2 regions of the Amycolatopsis mediterranei genome follow, and region 1 is predicted to be linked to the other one. Evidence: riboswitches for the same ligand, from Rfam matches in the RefSeq annotation. Region 1 holds a riboswitch; the other holds the start of a gene.

Region 1 (6,983 bases):
GCGAGCTCCAGCAGCTCCTGGGTGACCAGGACGTTGTCGGCGAAGGTGTCCTCGGGCAGCTCGACCGACTTCAGCACCGACGTCAGCGCGGCGAGGTGCACGATGCCCGCGGTTTCGCCGGTCACGGCCTGCTCACGGACGGCGGCCTCGCGGAGGTCGCCGGTCACCACGCGCACGCCGTCGAGGTCTTCGGGGAAGGGCACCCGGTCCACGACGGTGACCGGGACGCCCCGGTCGCGGAGGGCGCGCACGACGACCCGGCCGATGAAGCCGCTGCCGCCGGTCACGACCACGGACGTCCGATCAGGACCGGTCCCACTCACCATGGGCGTCAACCTACCCGGCGTTCCTGTGCGCCCGTGCGACGGCTCGCCCGGCTACGGGCTTCCGGCGAAGGCCTCCGGCGGCGGGCACGAGCAGACCAGGTTGCGGTCGCCGGCCGCGCCGTCGATGCGGCGGACCGGTGGCCAGATCTTCGGCGCGGCCGTCCCCGCCGGGAACACCGCCGTTTCGCGGCTGTAGGGCCGGTTCCACTCGCCCGCGACGCAGCGGGCGGTGTGCGGGGCCTGCCGCAGCGGGGAGGCCTCGAGGGCCCACTCCCCCGCCGCGACGCGGTCGATTTCGGCGCGGATCGCGATCATCGCCGCGCAGAAGCGGTCGAGTTCGGCAAGGTCTTCGCTCTCCGTGGGCTCCACCATCAGCGTGCCCGCGACCGGGAAGGACATCGTCGGCGCGTGCAGCCCGTAGTCCGCCAACCGCTTCGCGACGTCGTCGACCGTGACGCCGGTGGCCTTCGTCAGCGGCCGGAGGTCGAGGATGCATTCGTGCGCCACCAGCCCTTCGCGGCCGGCGTACAGCACGGGGTAGTGGTCGGCGAGGCGGCGGGCGACGTAGTTGGCGGCGGCCACCGCCACGAGCGTCGCCCGGCGGAGCCCGCCGGCACCCATCATCCGGACGTACGCCCAGGAAATCGGCAGGATGGACGCGCTGCCCCACGGCGCCGCGCTGACCGGGCCGACGCCGGTGGCCGGGCCGGCCGCCGGCTGCAGCGGGTGGTTCGGCAGGAACGGCGCCAGGTGCGCGCGGACCCCGATGGGACCGACCCCGGGCCCGCCGCCGCCGTGCGGGATGCAGAACGTCTTGTGCAGGTTGAGGTGCGAGACGTCGGCGCCGAAGCGGCCGTACTGGGCGACGCCGATCAGCGCGTTCAGGTTGGCGCCGTCGACGTATACCTGCCCGCCCGCGTCGTGCACCGCCGCGCACACTTCGCCGACGGTGTCTTCGTAGACGCCGTGCGTCGACGGGTAGGTGAGCATGATCGCGGCGAGGTCGGCTCGATGGTCGTCCACTGTGGACCGCAGGTGGGCGAGGTCGATGTTGCCGGCCTCGTCGCAGCGGACGACGGCCACGCGCAGGCCCGCCATCACCGCGCTGGCCGCGTTCGTGCCGTGCGCGCTGGCCGGGATCAGGCAGACGTCCCGGGCGTGCTCGCCGCGGGAACGGTGGTAGGCGCGGATGGCGAGCAGGCCGGCGAACTCGCCCTGGCTGCCGGCGTTGGGTTGCAGGGAAACCGCGTCGTAGCCGGTGATCCGGGCGAGCCAGGCGCTCAGGTCGGCGGCCACGGTCAGCAGCCCGGCGGCGTCTTCGGCCGGGGCGAACGGGTGCAGCCCGGCGAACTCCGGCCAGCTGATCGGCTCCATCTCCGCGGTGGCGTTGAGCTTCATGGTGCACGAGCCCAGCGGGATCATGCTGCGGTCGAGGGCGACGTCGGAGTCCGCCAGCCGCCGCAGGTAGCGCAGCATCGCGGTTTCGGAGCGGTGCGCGTGGAACACCGGATGGGTGAGGAACTCGCTCGTGCGCCGCAGCGGCGCCGGGAGCGCGTCCGCGGTGTCCGCGTCCAGTCCGTCCACATCGGACACCGAGACGCCGCACGCCTTCCACACGCAGGAAAGCCGCTCTCGGGTGGTGGTTTCGTCGCAGGCGATGCCGACGTGGTCGTCGTCGATCCGGCGCAGGGAGACGCCGAGGTCGCGGGCCGCGGCGACGACCGTGTCCGCGCGGCCGGGCACCGCCGCGACGACCGTGTCGAAGAACTCGCCGTGCACGACGTCGACACCGCCCTCGGCGAGGCCGGCGGCCAGCACGGTGGCCATCCGGTGGGCCCGCAGCGCGATCGAACGCAGCCCGCCGGGTCCGTGGTACACCGCGTACATCGAAGCCAGCACGGCCGGCAGGACCTGGGCGGTGCAGATGTTCGACGTCGCCTTCTCGCGGCGGATGTGCTGCTCGCGCGTCTGCAGGGCGAGCCGGTACGCGGGCGCGCCGTCTGCGTCCTTCGAGACGCCGACCAGCCGGCCGGGCAGCTGCCGTTCGAACCCTTTTCGCACGGCGAGGTAGGCGGCGTGCGGGCCGCCGAAGCCGAGCGGGACACCGAACCGCTGGGTCGAGCCGACGGCGACGTCGGCGCCGAGCTCGCCGGGCGGCCGCAGCAGGGTGAGGGCGAGCGGGTCGGCGGCGACGATCACGGCCGCGCCGTGCTTCTTGGCCTCGCCGATGGTGTGGTCGAGCTCCCGGACCGCACCGGACGCGCCGGGGCAGGACAGGAGCACGCCGAAGAAGTCGCCGCCGAGCCCGAGCCCGGTCAGGCCCTGGGAGAGGTCTTCGACGACCAGTTCGATGCCCAGCGGCTCGGCCCGGGTCCGCAGCACGGCGAGGGTCTGCGGCAGGGTGTCTTCGTCGACGACGAACCGGGAGGACGTGCCGCGGCCGGCGCGGCGCACCAGGGTCATCGCCTCGGCGGCCGCGGTGGCCTCGTCGAGCAGGGACGCGTTCGCGACGGGGAGCCCGGTCAGGTCCGCGATCACGGTCTGGAAGTTGAGCAGCGCTTCGAGCCGCCCCTGGGAGATCTCGGGCTGGTAGGGCGTGTAGGCGGTGTACCAGGCCGGGTTCTCGAGCACGTTGCGCCGGATGACGGGCGGGGTGACGGTGTCGTGGTAGCCGAGCCCGATCATCGGGGCGGTCAGCCGGTTGCGCCCGGCCAGTTCACGGAGTTCGGCGAGGGCCTGCGCTTCGGACGCGGCAGGCGGCAGCTCGAGCGGCTGCGCGGATTCCCGCAGCGACGGCGGCACGGCCCGTTCGGCGAGTTCGTCGAGGGAGGCGACGCCGATGACTTCGAGGATATGGCGCAGTTCGGCCGGGCCGGGCCCGATGTGCCGGTCGGCGAAGGGAAGGCCCTGTTCCAGGGAGGCGAGTGACGGATCCACGACGGCCTCCTGGGGACAGCGGGGCATTACCGACCGACTCTAGAACGGACGGACGAGCGGAAGGCGACCACCGCGGGGGTCCGGGGGCGGAGCCCGCCGGGCGGGGTGTGGGGGTTGCACCCCCACAAGACACTCCGAAGGGTTCGGGCGAGCGCTTTTCGCGAGCAGAACTCGCCCAAACCCGGAGGAACCCTCCCCGCTCTGTCTGACCCCGAGGGGCGCCTGAGAGTTTCGCCCGCGTGGTTGAACCGGGCTTGCACCGTCGGCGGGGCCATCAGGCTGTGTCCTGACGACCCGCTTTCCAGAGGCGTCTCGTCCGCGCGGTCCAGGGTGCCTGAGAGGTTCCGGGGAGGACTTGCTCCTTCGGCGCCGAGCTCAAGGTGTGGCTCGGACTCTCCCGCGCGGATTCGTCGACCGCACGGGGAACCTTACTCTGTCTGCCGCAGTGGTGATCAACCGGTCTTGCGGGCGTTGCGGCGCTGGGTGAGTTCGTCCGGTTGGTGCGTCTCGACGATGCCGCCGTCGGCGCGTTCGGCCGGGAACTCGTGGATGGTGCCGCTGATCTCCTGCATCGCGCCGCTGACGGCGATGCCGAAGACACCCTGACCGCCCTGGAGCAGGTCGACGATCTCCTCCGGCGAGGTGCACTCGTACACCGTGGTGCCGTCGGAGAACAGCGTGACCCGGGCCAGGTCGCGGACGCCGCGGACGCGCAGGTGGTCGACGGCGACCCGGATGTTCTGGAGCGAGACGCCGGTGTCCAGGAGCCGCTTGACGACCTTGAGGACCAGGATGTCCTTGAAGGAGTACAGCCGCTGCGAGCCGGAGCCGTGCGCGGTGCGGATGCTGGGCGCGACCAGTTTGGTCCGGGCCCAGTAGTCGAGCTGGCGGTAGGTGATGCCGGCGATCTGGCACGCCGCCGGACCCCGGTAACCCACCAGCTCGTCGGGCAGCGAGTCGTCGGGGAACAGTTCCCCCTGCTCACCAGTCGCGACCTCGACAGGCTGCTTCTCGGAACCAGCCTCGACCACGCAAGCCTCCCCTCGCCCGACCTGGCGGCCGGCGAATGACAGCCGGAGGAGTCCCAGGAGTGGGACCCACCGGAGATCAACCGCCACGGTCCGGCCCCAGACCGTGAATCACACCGTGGCGATTTACCTCCTTCGACGGTAAGCGCCAGGAGAACACCGGTCAACGCGACGCGCGGCAAGGCTCAACGGTCGGATGAGCCTTTGAGCCGTTCGCCGTACCCCCGCCCGTGGCTCGTCAAACCCGGTGGACATTTTTTACTCAGCCGAGTAACTTTTACTCATGCAAGTAAACACCGACCTCATGGCCGAACTGGGCCTCGGCCCCACCGAGGCCGCGCGCCGGGCGCAGATCATCGGCGCGACCATCGGCGTCCTGGCCGACCTCGGCTACCGCCGGACGACCTTCGCCAAGATCAAGGAGCGCGCCGGGCTCAGCAGCACCCGGCTGATCTCGTACCACTTCACGAACAAGGCCGGCCTGATGCAGGCCGTGCTCAGCACGGTCGTCATGACGAAGGGCGAGTTCCTCACCGAACGCACCGGCGGCGGGCTCGACCCGGCCGACCGGCGCGGCTACCTGCGGGCGCACATCGAGACGTCGATCGCCTTCCTGCGGGCTTACCCGGAGTGCGTCCGGGCACTGTCGGAGCTGGCCGCCAACGCCGACGACGCCGACGGCTGGGTGATGACGAAGGTGCTGGTCGACGACCTGCGGGTGCACGGACTGGCCCGGCAGCTCAAGCAGGGCCAGGCCGAGGGCACCTTCGGCGCGTTCACGCCCGAGGTGATGGCGATGTCGATCGCGCAGGCCATCGACGGTGTCGCCGCGGCCTACGCGGCCGACCCTTCGCTGGACCTCGAAACGTACGGGCGCGAAGTGGCGGACACGTTCGTCAAAGCGACGGCGCCTTGAGGACCCGGTCGAGCCGGTCTTCGATGCGCGCCTTCGGGAACGCGCCGACGATCGTCTCGACCGGCTCGCCGCCGCGGAAGAGGATCATCGTCGGCAGCGACATGACCTGGTAGGCGCGGGTGGTCTCCGGGTTCTCGTCGGCGTTGATCTTGCGGACGGCAAGCTCGCCGGCACGCTCGGCGGCCAGCTGCGCGAGCACCGGGCCGACCATCCGGCACGGGCCGCACCAGGTGGCCCAGAACTCGACGAGCACGGGGACGTCGCTGCCGAGGACTTCGGTGAAAGTCGCGTCGGAGATGTCAGCAACCTCGGACATGGCGGGCTCCTATCAGGCGCGTGGGGAATCGGGAACGACACACGGATCGGGCGCCTGCCGCGCCAGGGCGGCGGCGAGTTTCGCGGCCAGTTCGCCGCGGATGCCGCCGAGCCGGGCGAGTAGCGCGTCGGCTTCTTCGAGCTTGCGCCGGTACACCTCGATGGAGTTCGCGCACGCGTCGCCGGTTTCGTGGCCGCTGCGCAGGCACTCGACGAAGGGGCGCGTCTCCTCGAGGGTCAGGCCGACCGTCTGGAGGGTCTGGATCTCCTTGACCAGCTGGAGGTCGTCCTCGCCGTAGTCGCGGTAGCCGTTGGCCGAGCGCCGGGCCGTCAGGAGGCCTTGGTCCTCGTAAAACCGCAGCGCACGGGTAGTGGTACCCGTGCGCTGCGCAAGTTCTCCGATCCGCATGCCATCGACGCTAGACGTTGACGTCCGCGTCAAGGCAAGTTCTTACGTATCGGCTCCGCGGAAGTCTTCGGGCGACACGGAGTCGAGGAACTCGCGGAACTTCTCGACCTCGTCCTCCTGCTCGTCCGGGATGATGAGGCCGGCTTCCTCCAGCACCGAATCCACGGCGTGGATGGGGACGCCGATCCGCAGGGCCAGCGCGACCGAGTCGCTCGGCCGGGCGGACACCCGGATGTCGCCGTCGAACACGAGCTCCGCGAAGAACGTGCCCTCCTTCAGGTCGGTGATGACGACCTGCTCCAGCTCCCGGCCGAGCGCTCCGATGACCTCTTTCAGCAGGTCATGCGTGAGCGGGCGGGCGGGGCGGACCCCCTGCTGCTCCAAGGCGATGGCGGTGGCTTCGACCGAGCCGATCCAGATCGGCAGGTACCGTTCACCTTCGGTCTCCCGCAGCAACAAGATCGGCTGATTCGCGGGCAGCTCGACCCGCACACCGACGACGCGCATTTCGCTCATCGGGCTTCGCCTCCCTCTCGTGCACACGGGCTGCAGCGCTGAACCGGCTTCACGCCCATACTCCCGACGCTACCCGTCATCCGTGCGCTGTGCTCGCTGTCCGGACTCTCTCGGTTCGCCTGCCGCAAACCCGTGCCTTCACGGTACGGCATGCGGTGCCGAACATTCAGTCATTGACATGGGACCGAAAAGAGGATCTCACTGCCCCGTTATCGATCAACACCCGGAGACGCCGCGGATTCCGGCCTTGACGAGGAGCGTGTGCAGGGTCACCGACAGCGCCGCCAGCTCCCGCACCACCTCGTCGGCCCGCGCCTTGGCTTCCGGGTCGCGGTGCCGGTACACCGGCGTCACGATCTGCTCCAGCAGCCCGACCTCGCGGTCGGCCGCGGCGCGGAAGGCACGCAGGTGTCTCGGCTCGATCCCGAATTCGGTCATCGCCTTGACCGTCCGGGCGACCAGGACCGCGTCCGGATCGAAGAACCCGGCGGGACCGGGCCGGACCAGGCCGTACTGCTGCAGCTCGGCCAGGACCG
Region 2 (6,983 bases), 3.8 Mb from region 1:
TGTGCCCTGCGCGTCGTCGGGCACGGCGAGTCGCTGCGCGTCGAGAACCGGGTGCCGGGCGGGGACGTCAACCCGTACCTCGCCGTCGCCGCGCTCGTCGCCGCCGGGCTCCACGGCATCGAGAACGAGCTGGAGCTCGAAGAGCCGTTCACCGGCAACGCCTACAACTCCGACCGGGACACCGTGCCGGCCACCCTGCCCGAGGCCGCCGCGGCCCTGGCCGGCAGCGGCCTGGCGCGCGCGGCCTTCGGCGACGACGTCGTCGACCACTACCTGAACGCGGCGAAGGTCGAGATCGACGCCTACAACGCCGCCGTCACCGACTGGGAGCTCGTCCGTGGCTTCGAGCGCCTCTGACATGAACCGAGGCAAGCCCGTCATCGGCCTCACCGGCTACCTCGAACCGGCGAAGTTCGGCGTCTGGGAAACCGAAGCCGTGCTGCTGCACCGGGTCTACGTCGACTGCGTGGTCGCGGCGGGCGGCCTCCCGGTGCTGCTCCCGCCGGTGTCCGACGGGTACGAGCGGCTCGTGTCCACTGTGGACGGCTTGGTGCTCACCGGCGGCGCCGACGTCGAGCCCGCCCGCTACGGGCAGGAGCCGCACCCGGCCACCTACGTCCGGCCGGAGCGGGACGTGTTCGAGTTCGGCCTGTTCGCAGCCGCGCGCAAGGCGGGCAAGCCGGTCCTCGGCGTGTGCCGCGGCCTGCAGGTGATGAGCGTCGCCCTCGGCGGCACGCTGGTCCAGCACCTGCCCGAGAGCGCGCGCACCACGGAGCACCAGCCCGCGCCCGCGACGTTCGGCCGGGGCACGGTCACGCTCGCCGAAGGCAGCCGGGCCGCGGCGATCCTCGGGCCCGAAACCAAGACCCTGTGCTACCACCACCAGGCGATCGACCGGCTCGGCACCGGCATGCAGGCCGTCGGGTGGTCGGCCGACGGCACGATCGAAGCCGCGGAGGTGCCGGGCGAATTCACCATGGGCGTCCAGTGGCACCCCGAGCAGGACAGCGACGACATCCGGCTGTTCCAAGCGCTCGTCGAAGCGAGCAAGGAGAGGGAATGACCAGCAGTTTCGACGTCCTCAACCCCGCCACCGAGGAGGTGGTGCGGACGGTCCCGCTGACCAGCGCCGAAGAGACCGACGCGGCGATCGCCCGCGCGCACGCGGCGTTCCCGGCGTGGCGCGACGTCGCCCCCGGCGACCGCGCCCGGCTGCTGCGCCGCTTCGCCGACGCCGTCGAGGCCGACATCGAGCACCTCGCGCGGCTGGAGGTCGAAAACTCCGGGCACACGATCGGCAACGCCCGTTGGGAGGCGGGCAACGTCCGCGACGTCCTCAACTACTACTCGGCCGCGCCGGAACGCCTGATCGGCAAGCAGATCCCGGTGCCGGGCGGCATCAACGTCACCTTCCAGGAGCCCCTGGGCGTGGTCGGCGTGATCGTGCCGTGGAACTTCCCGATGCCGATCGCCGGCTGGGGGTTCGCGCCCGCGCTCGCCGCCGGGAACACCGTCGTCCTCAAACCGGCCGAGCTGACGCCGCTGACCGCGATCCGGCTGGCCGAGCTGGCGCGCGAGGCGGGCATCCCGGAGGACGTCTTCCAGGTGCTGCCCGGCAAGGGGTCCGTGGTCGGGCAGCGGTTCGTCGAGCACCCGGCCGTGCGGAAGGTCGTGTTCACCGGCTCGACCGAGGTCGGCAAGCAGATCATGGCGGGCTGCGCGGCGCAGGTGAAGCGCGTGACGCTGGAGCTGGGCGGCAAGAACGCCAACATCGTCTTCGCCGACTCCGACCTGGAAAAAGCCGCGGCGACCGCGCCCTACGGCGTCTTCGACAACGCCGGCCAGGACTGCTGCGCCCGCTCGCTCATCCTGGTGCAGGCGAGCGCGTACGACCGGTTCATGGAGCTGCTCGAACCCGCGGTGCACGGCGTCGTCGTCGGCGACCCCGGCGACGAGAAGACCGAGATGGGGCCGCTGATCTCGGCCGCGCACCGGGAGAAGGTCGCCTCCTACGTGCCGGACGACGCGCCCGTCGCGTTCCGCGGCACCGCCCCCGCGGGCCGCGGCTTCTGGTTCCCGCCGACCGTCCTCACCCCGCCGGACCTGCGGCACCCGGTCGCGGCGGAGGAGGTCTTCGGCCCGGTCGTCGCCGTCGTGCCGTTCGCGGAGGAAGCCGACGCGATCCGGATGGCCAACGCGACCGAGTACGGCCTGTCCGGGTCGATCTGGACCCGCGACGCCGGCCGCGCGTTCCGGGTCGCGCGTGGCGTCGAAGCCGGCAACCTCTCGGTGAACTCGCACTCTTCGGTGCGCTACTGGACGCCGTTCGGCGGCTTCAAGCAGTCCGGCCTCGGCCGCGAGCTCGGCCCGGACGCCGCCGCGGCGTTCACCGAAACCAAGAACGTCTTTCTGAGCACGGAGGAGTAATGGTCCAGCGTTTCGAAGGCCGCGTCGCGGTCATCACCGGCGGCGCGAGCGGCATCGGGCTCGCCTCGGCCCGCCGTCTGGCGAGCGAAGGCGCGAAGGTCGTCATCGGGGACCTGACGCCGGATTCGGGCAAAGCCGCGGCCGACGAGATCGGCGGCGCGTTCATCCAGACCGACGTCACCGACGCCGAGCAGGTCGAGAACCTGTTCCACAGCACGGTCGAGCAGTTCGGCTCGGTCGACGTCGCCTTCAACAACGCCGGCATCTCGCCGCCGGAGGACGACTCCATCCTCACCACCGGCATCGAGGCGTGGGAGCGGGTGCAGCGGGTCAACCTGACGTCGGTGTACCACTGCTGCAAGGCCGTCCTGCCGCACATGCAGCGCCAGGGCAAGGGCTCGATCATCAACACGGCGTCGTTCGTGGCGGTGATGGGCGCGGCGACCTCGCAGATCTCCTACACCGCGTCCAAGGGTGGCGTGCTCGCCATGAGCCGCGAGCTCGGGGTGCAGTTCGCGCGGGAGAACATCCGCGTCAACGCGCTGTGCCCGGGGCCGGTGAACACCCCACTGCTCAAGGAGCTGTTCGCCAAGGACCCCGAACGCGCGGCGCGGCGGCTGGTGCACGTGCCGGTCGGCCGGTTCGCCGAGCCGGAGGAGATCGCGGCCGCGGTCGCCTTCCTGGCCAGCGACGACGCCAGCTTCATCACGGCGTCCCAGTTCCTGGTCGACGGCGGCATCTCCGGCGCGTACGTCACCCCGCTCTAACGCTTGGTCGGTTTCTTGACGCCGTAGACTTCCCGCAGGTAGCTCCAGGCGGCGTTGAGCTTCTTGCGTTCTTCCGAGACGAGCTTTTCGCGGCGGCGCAGCACGCGGACGGCGATCTCCGAGGCCAGGAAGGCGCCGGCGGCGAAGGTCAGCACGCCGACGATCAGGGTCAGGGCGATGACGGTGGTGGTCATGGTGACCAGCGTCGGAGCGCCGTGGGCGGGTTGTCCCTGCGCAAAGCTAGCGGGTTTCGTTAGCTTTGTGAGGTGACGCACTGGCGCGCCGACGAGTGGGCGGAAGCGGTCCGGGCCGGCATCCGCTCCCACGGTCTCTCCCTGGACGAGGCCGCGCGGCGCATCGGCGTCCCGACGTCGACGCTGCGCAGCTGGATCGAGCACCGGCACGCGCCGAAGGTGACGGTGTTCGACCACTGGGCCCAGCTCGCCGAGGTGACCGGCCTCGGCGAGGCCGAGCTGCTGCGCGTCGCCGGGGTGCTGCCCGACGCGCTGGCGTCGCCGGTGCACGTCGCCCAGGCGGCGAAGGCGCTGCGGGAGGGCATCGACCAGGCCGGGCAGTTCCTCCGCCAGGCCACCGTGCTGGTCTACTCCTCGCCCGGCACGCAGGTGGCGAACGCCATCGCCGCGTCGCCGATCGACTGGGAGATCCGGATCCGGTCCGCCACCCGCGGCGACGAGATCCGCATCACCTACCATCACTACGTCGGGATCGTGGCGCCGCGGGACCTGCCCTACGACGACGCCGAGGTGCGCCGCATCCTCGAGCACGACGTCCTCGGCGAGCTGTGGCGGCCGCTCGGGCTGTACTGGCGGGTCGCCGAGGTGCACGACTGGCACGAGCCGCCCCGGCTGGTCATCCAGGTGCCCGAGCAGGAGGCGACGCGGCCGCCCGTGCCGTCGCCGGTCGTCTCCGCGCCGCCGGTGGTCGTGCTGTCGCCGATCTGGGGCTACGGCGAGCTGCTGGCCTCGCTGGTCGCCGACGGCCTCGGGTTCGGCAACGTCGACTTCCGCTACTTCGGCCTGCCGGACGAGATGGCCGACCGGGTCCGGATCACCGCTCGTGAGCTGGCCGAACCCGCGCCCCGGCTGGTGCACTCGGTACCGCCGATCATGCTGCTGCACGGCCTGGCCGTGCCGGATCTGGCCGGACGGCTCCCGGTCGTGGTCCGCTACGGCCCCCGCATGCGCGCCCGCGCCGCCCGCATCTACCGCGAGCCGCTGCTCGAGGCGGGGTTCGCGGACCCCTTGGAAGGCGCCCGCGCGATCGAGGAGGCGATTGCGGTCCCGCCGGGCTGTGCGTACTTCGAGGTGACCCTGGCCGACGCCGACGTCTTCGACGGCGACCGTCCCTCGCTGGACCGGCTCAACGACTCGGTGGCGTGGCACGCCGAGCAGCTCGTCGAGCAGGTCCTGCTGGGCGCGGGCCTGCCCCCGGTACCCCTGGGCGGGCCGCTGAAACGCCTGGTCCTGCCCTCGGGGAGGGTGCGGCGCCCACCGGCGCTGGCCGGGAAGGTGGTGCGGCGAGCAGCCGGTCGCAGCGGGATCGCAGACTGATGTGGTGTTGGCCGGGTGAAGTAGACGGCCGCGGGACGCGCCGGGTACCGTGACTGCCACAACTGCAGATCGGGCCGTCGAGCCGAGGCGGGAGAGCCCTCACGAAGTCGGTGGGGCACCGAAGGAGCAAACTCCCCGGAATCTCTCAGGTACCCGCTACCGCTTCGCGCGAGGCCACTCTGGAAAGCAGGCGCACCCGCGCCTCACCCAAGGTGAAAGCCGTGCTGTGTCTTCTCCCAGCGGCACGGTGAAACTCTCAGGTGCCATGACAGAGGGGGAGTTCCCAGCGCACCGTTCTGTCCGGTGCCCGGCCCGAGGAGCTCCCGATCACTTCTACGCAGTTCGACGCCCGCCACATCGGCCCGTCCGAGGCCGAACGCGCGAAGATGCTGGCCGAGTGCGGCTACGGCAGCCTGGACGCCCTGGTCGGCGCGGCCGTCCCCAGCGCCATCCGCGCCACCCGTGACCTGCGGCTCCCGCCCGCCGCGTCCGAAGAGGAAGCCACCGCGGAGCTGCGCGCCCTCGCCGCGCGCAACCGGCCGATGACGCAGATGATCGGCCTCGGCTACTCCGACACCGTCACGCCCGGCGTGATCCGCCGCAACGTGCTGGAGAACCCGGCCTGGTACACCGCGTACACGCCCTACCAGCCGGAGATCTCCCAGGGCCGGCTCGAAGCCCTCCTCAACTTCCAGACCATGGTCGCCGACCTGACCGGCCTGGCCACCGCGAACGCCTCGCTGCTGGACGAGTCGACCGCCGTCGCCGAAGCCGTCACGCTCATGCGCCGCGCGTCGAAGTCCAAGTCGAACAAGGTCGTCCTCGACGCCGAGTGCCTGCCGCAGACCATCGCCGTCGTGCGCACCCGCGTCGAGGCCCTGGGCATCGAGGTCGAGGTCCGCGACCTGCTCACCGGCCTGCCGGACGAGTTCTTCGGGGTCGTCGTCCAGTACCCGGGCGCGTCCGGCGTGCTGCGCGGCCGCGGCTTCTACCACGCGATTTCCGAGTCGGCGAAGGCCGCGGGCGCGCTGTTCACCGTCGCCGCCGACCTCCTCGCGCTCACCCTGATCACCTCGCCCGGCGAGTTCGGCGCGGACGTCGCCGCCGGGTCGACCCAGCGCTTCGGCGTCCCGCTCGGCTACGGCGGCCCGCACGCCGGGTACATGTCGGTCCGCTCCGGCCTCGAGCGGTCGCTGCCCGGGCGTCTCGTCGGCGTCTCGGTCGACGCCGACGGCAACTCCGCCTACCGGCTCGCGCTGCAGACGCGTGAGCAGCACATCCGTCGCGAGAAGGCGACGTCCAACATCTGCACCGCGCAGGTCCTGCCCGCCGTGCTGGCCGCGATGTACGCGGTCTACCACGGTCCGGACGGCCTGAAGAAGATCGCCCAGCGCGTCCACGGCCTCGCCGCGGGCTTCGCCGGCGCCCTGCGCCGGACCGGCGTCGAGGTCGTGCACGAGTCGTTCTTCGACACCGTCGTGGCGCACGTCCCCGGCCAGGCCGCCGAGATCCACGCGGCGGCTCGCGAGGCCGGGATCAACCTCGGGCACGTCGACGCCGACCACGTCCGGGTCGCCTTCGACGAGGTCAGCACCCCCGCCATCGCCGCGAAGGTCCTGCGCGCGTTCGGGGTCGACGAAGACATCCAAGACGGCCCCGCCCTGCCGGAAAACACTGCGCTGCCCAACGGCCTGGCCCGCGAGAGCGGCTTCATGGGCCACGAGGTCTTCGGCACCCACCGCTCCGAGACGGCGATGCTGCGCTACCTGCGTCGCCTGGCCGACCAGGATTACGCGCTCGACCGCGGCATGATCCCGCTCGGCTCCTGCACGATGAAGCTCAACGCCACCACCGAGATGGAGCCGATCAGCTGGCGCGAGTTCGCGGGCATCCACCCGTTCGCGCCGGCCGAGGACGCTGCCGGGTACCACACGCTGGTGGCGCAGCTGGCCGACTGGCTGGCCGAGGTCACCGGCTACGACAAGGTGTCGCTGCAGCCGAACGCGGGCAGCCAGGGCGAGCTGGCCGGCCTTCTCGCGATCCGCGCCTACCACCGCGCGAACGGCGACGAAGCCCGTGACGTCTGCCTGATCCCGTCGTCGGCGCACGGCACCAACGCCGCGTCCGCGGTGCTCGCCGGGATGCGCGTGGTCGTCGTCAAGTGCACCGACGAGGGCAACGTCGACCTCGCCGACCTGCGGGCCAAGGTGGACGCCCA

The links. A riboswitch is a leader RNA that binds a small molecule or an ion and turns the genes downstream of it on or off. The one in region 1 is predicted to bind glycine.
Region 2: linked by a shared signal. The riboswitch ahead of gcvP (aminomethyl-transferring glycine dehydrogenase) and the one ahead of gcvP (aminomethyl-transferring glycine dehydrogenase) in region 1 are both predicted to bind glycine.

The regions. Positions count from the first base shown of each region.
Region 1 is NZ_CP100416.1:5,795,388-5,802,370, forward strand. It holds gene ISP_RS25945 (NAD-dependent epimerase/dehydratase family protein) at 1-326, opposite strand, end outside; gene gcvP (aminomethyl-transferring glycine dehydrogenase) at 378-3,263, opposite strand; glycine riboswitch at 3,575-3,673, opposite strand; gene ISP_RS25955 (MerR family transcriptional regulator) at 3,716-4,294, opposite strand; gene ISP_RS25960 (TetR/AcrR family transcriptional regulator) at 4,575-5,207, shown strand; gene trxA (thioredoxin) at 5,188-5,523, opposite strand; gene ISP_RS25970 (MerR family transcriptional regulator) at 5,536-5,931, opposite strand; gene ISP_RS25975 (bifunctional nuclease family protein) at 5,974-6,447, opposite strand; gene ftsR (transcriptional regulator FtsR) at 6,664-6,983, opposite strand, start outside.
Region 2 is NZ_CP100416.1:2,033,629-2,040,611, forward strand. It holds gene ISP_RS09675 (glutamine synthetase family protein) at 1-357, shown strand, start outside; gene ISP_RS09680 (gamma-glutamyl-gamma-aminobutyrate hydrolase family protein) at 359-1,063, shown strand; gene ISP_RS09685 (aldehyde dehydrogenase family protein) at 1,060-2,427, shown strand; gene ISP_RS09690 (3-oxoacyl-ACP reductase) at 2,427-3,194, shown strand; gene ISP_RS09695 (hypothetical protein) at 3,191-3,388, opposite strand; gene ISP_RS09700 (helix-turn-helix domain-containing protein) at 3,461-4,765, shown strand; glycine riboswitch at 4,844-4,937, shown strand; gene gcvP (aminomethyl-transferring glycine dehydrogenase) at 5,092-6,983, shown strand, end outside.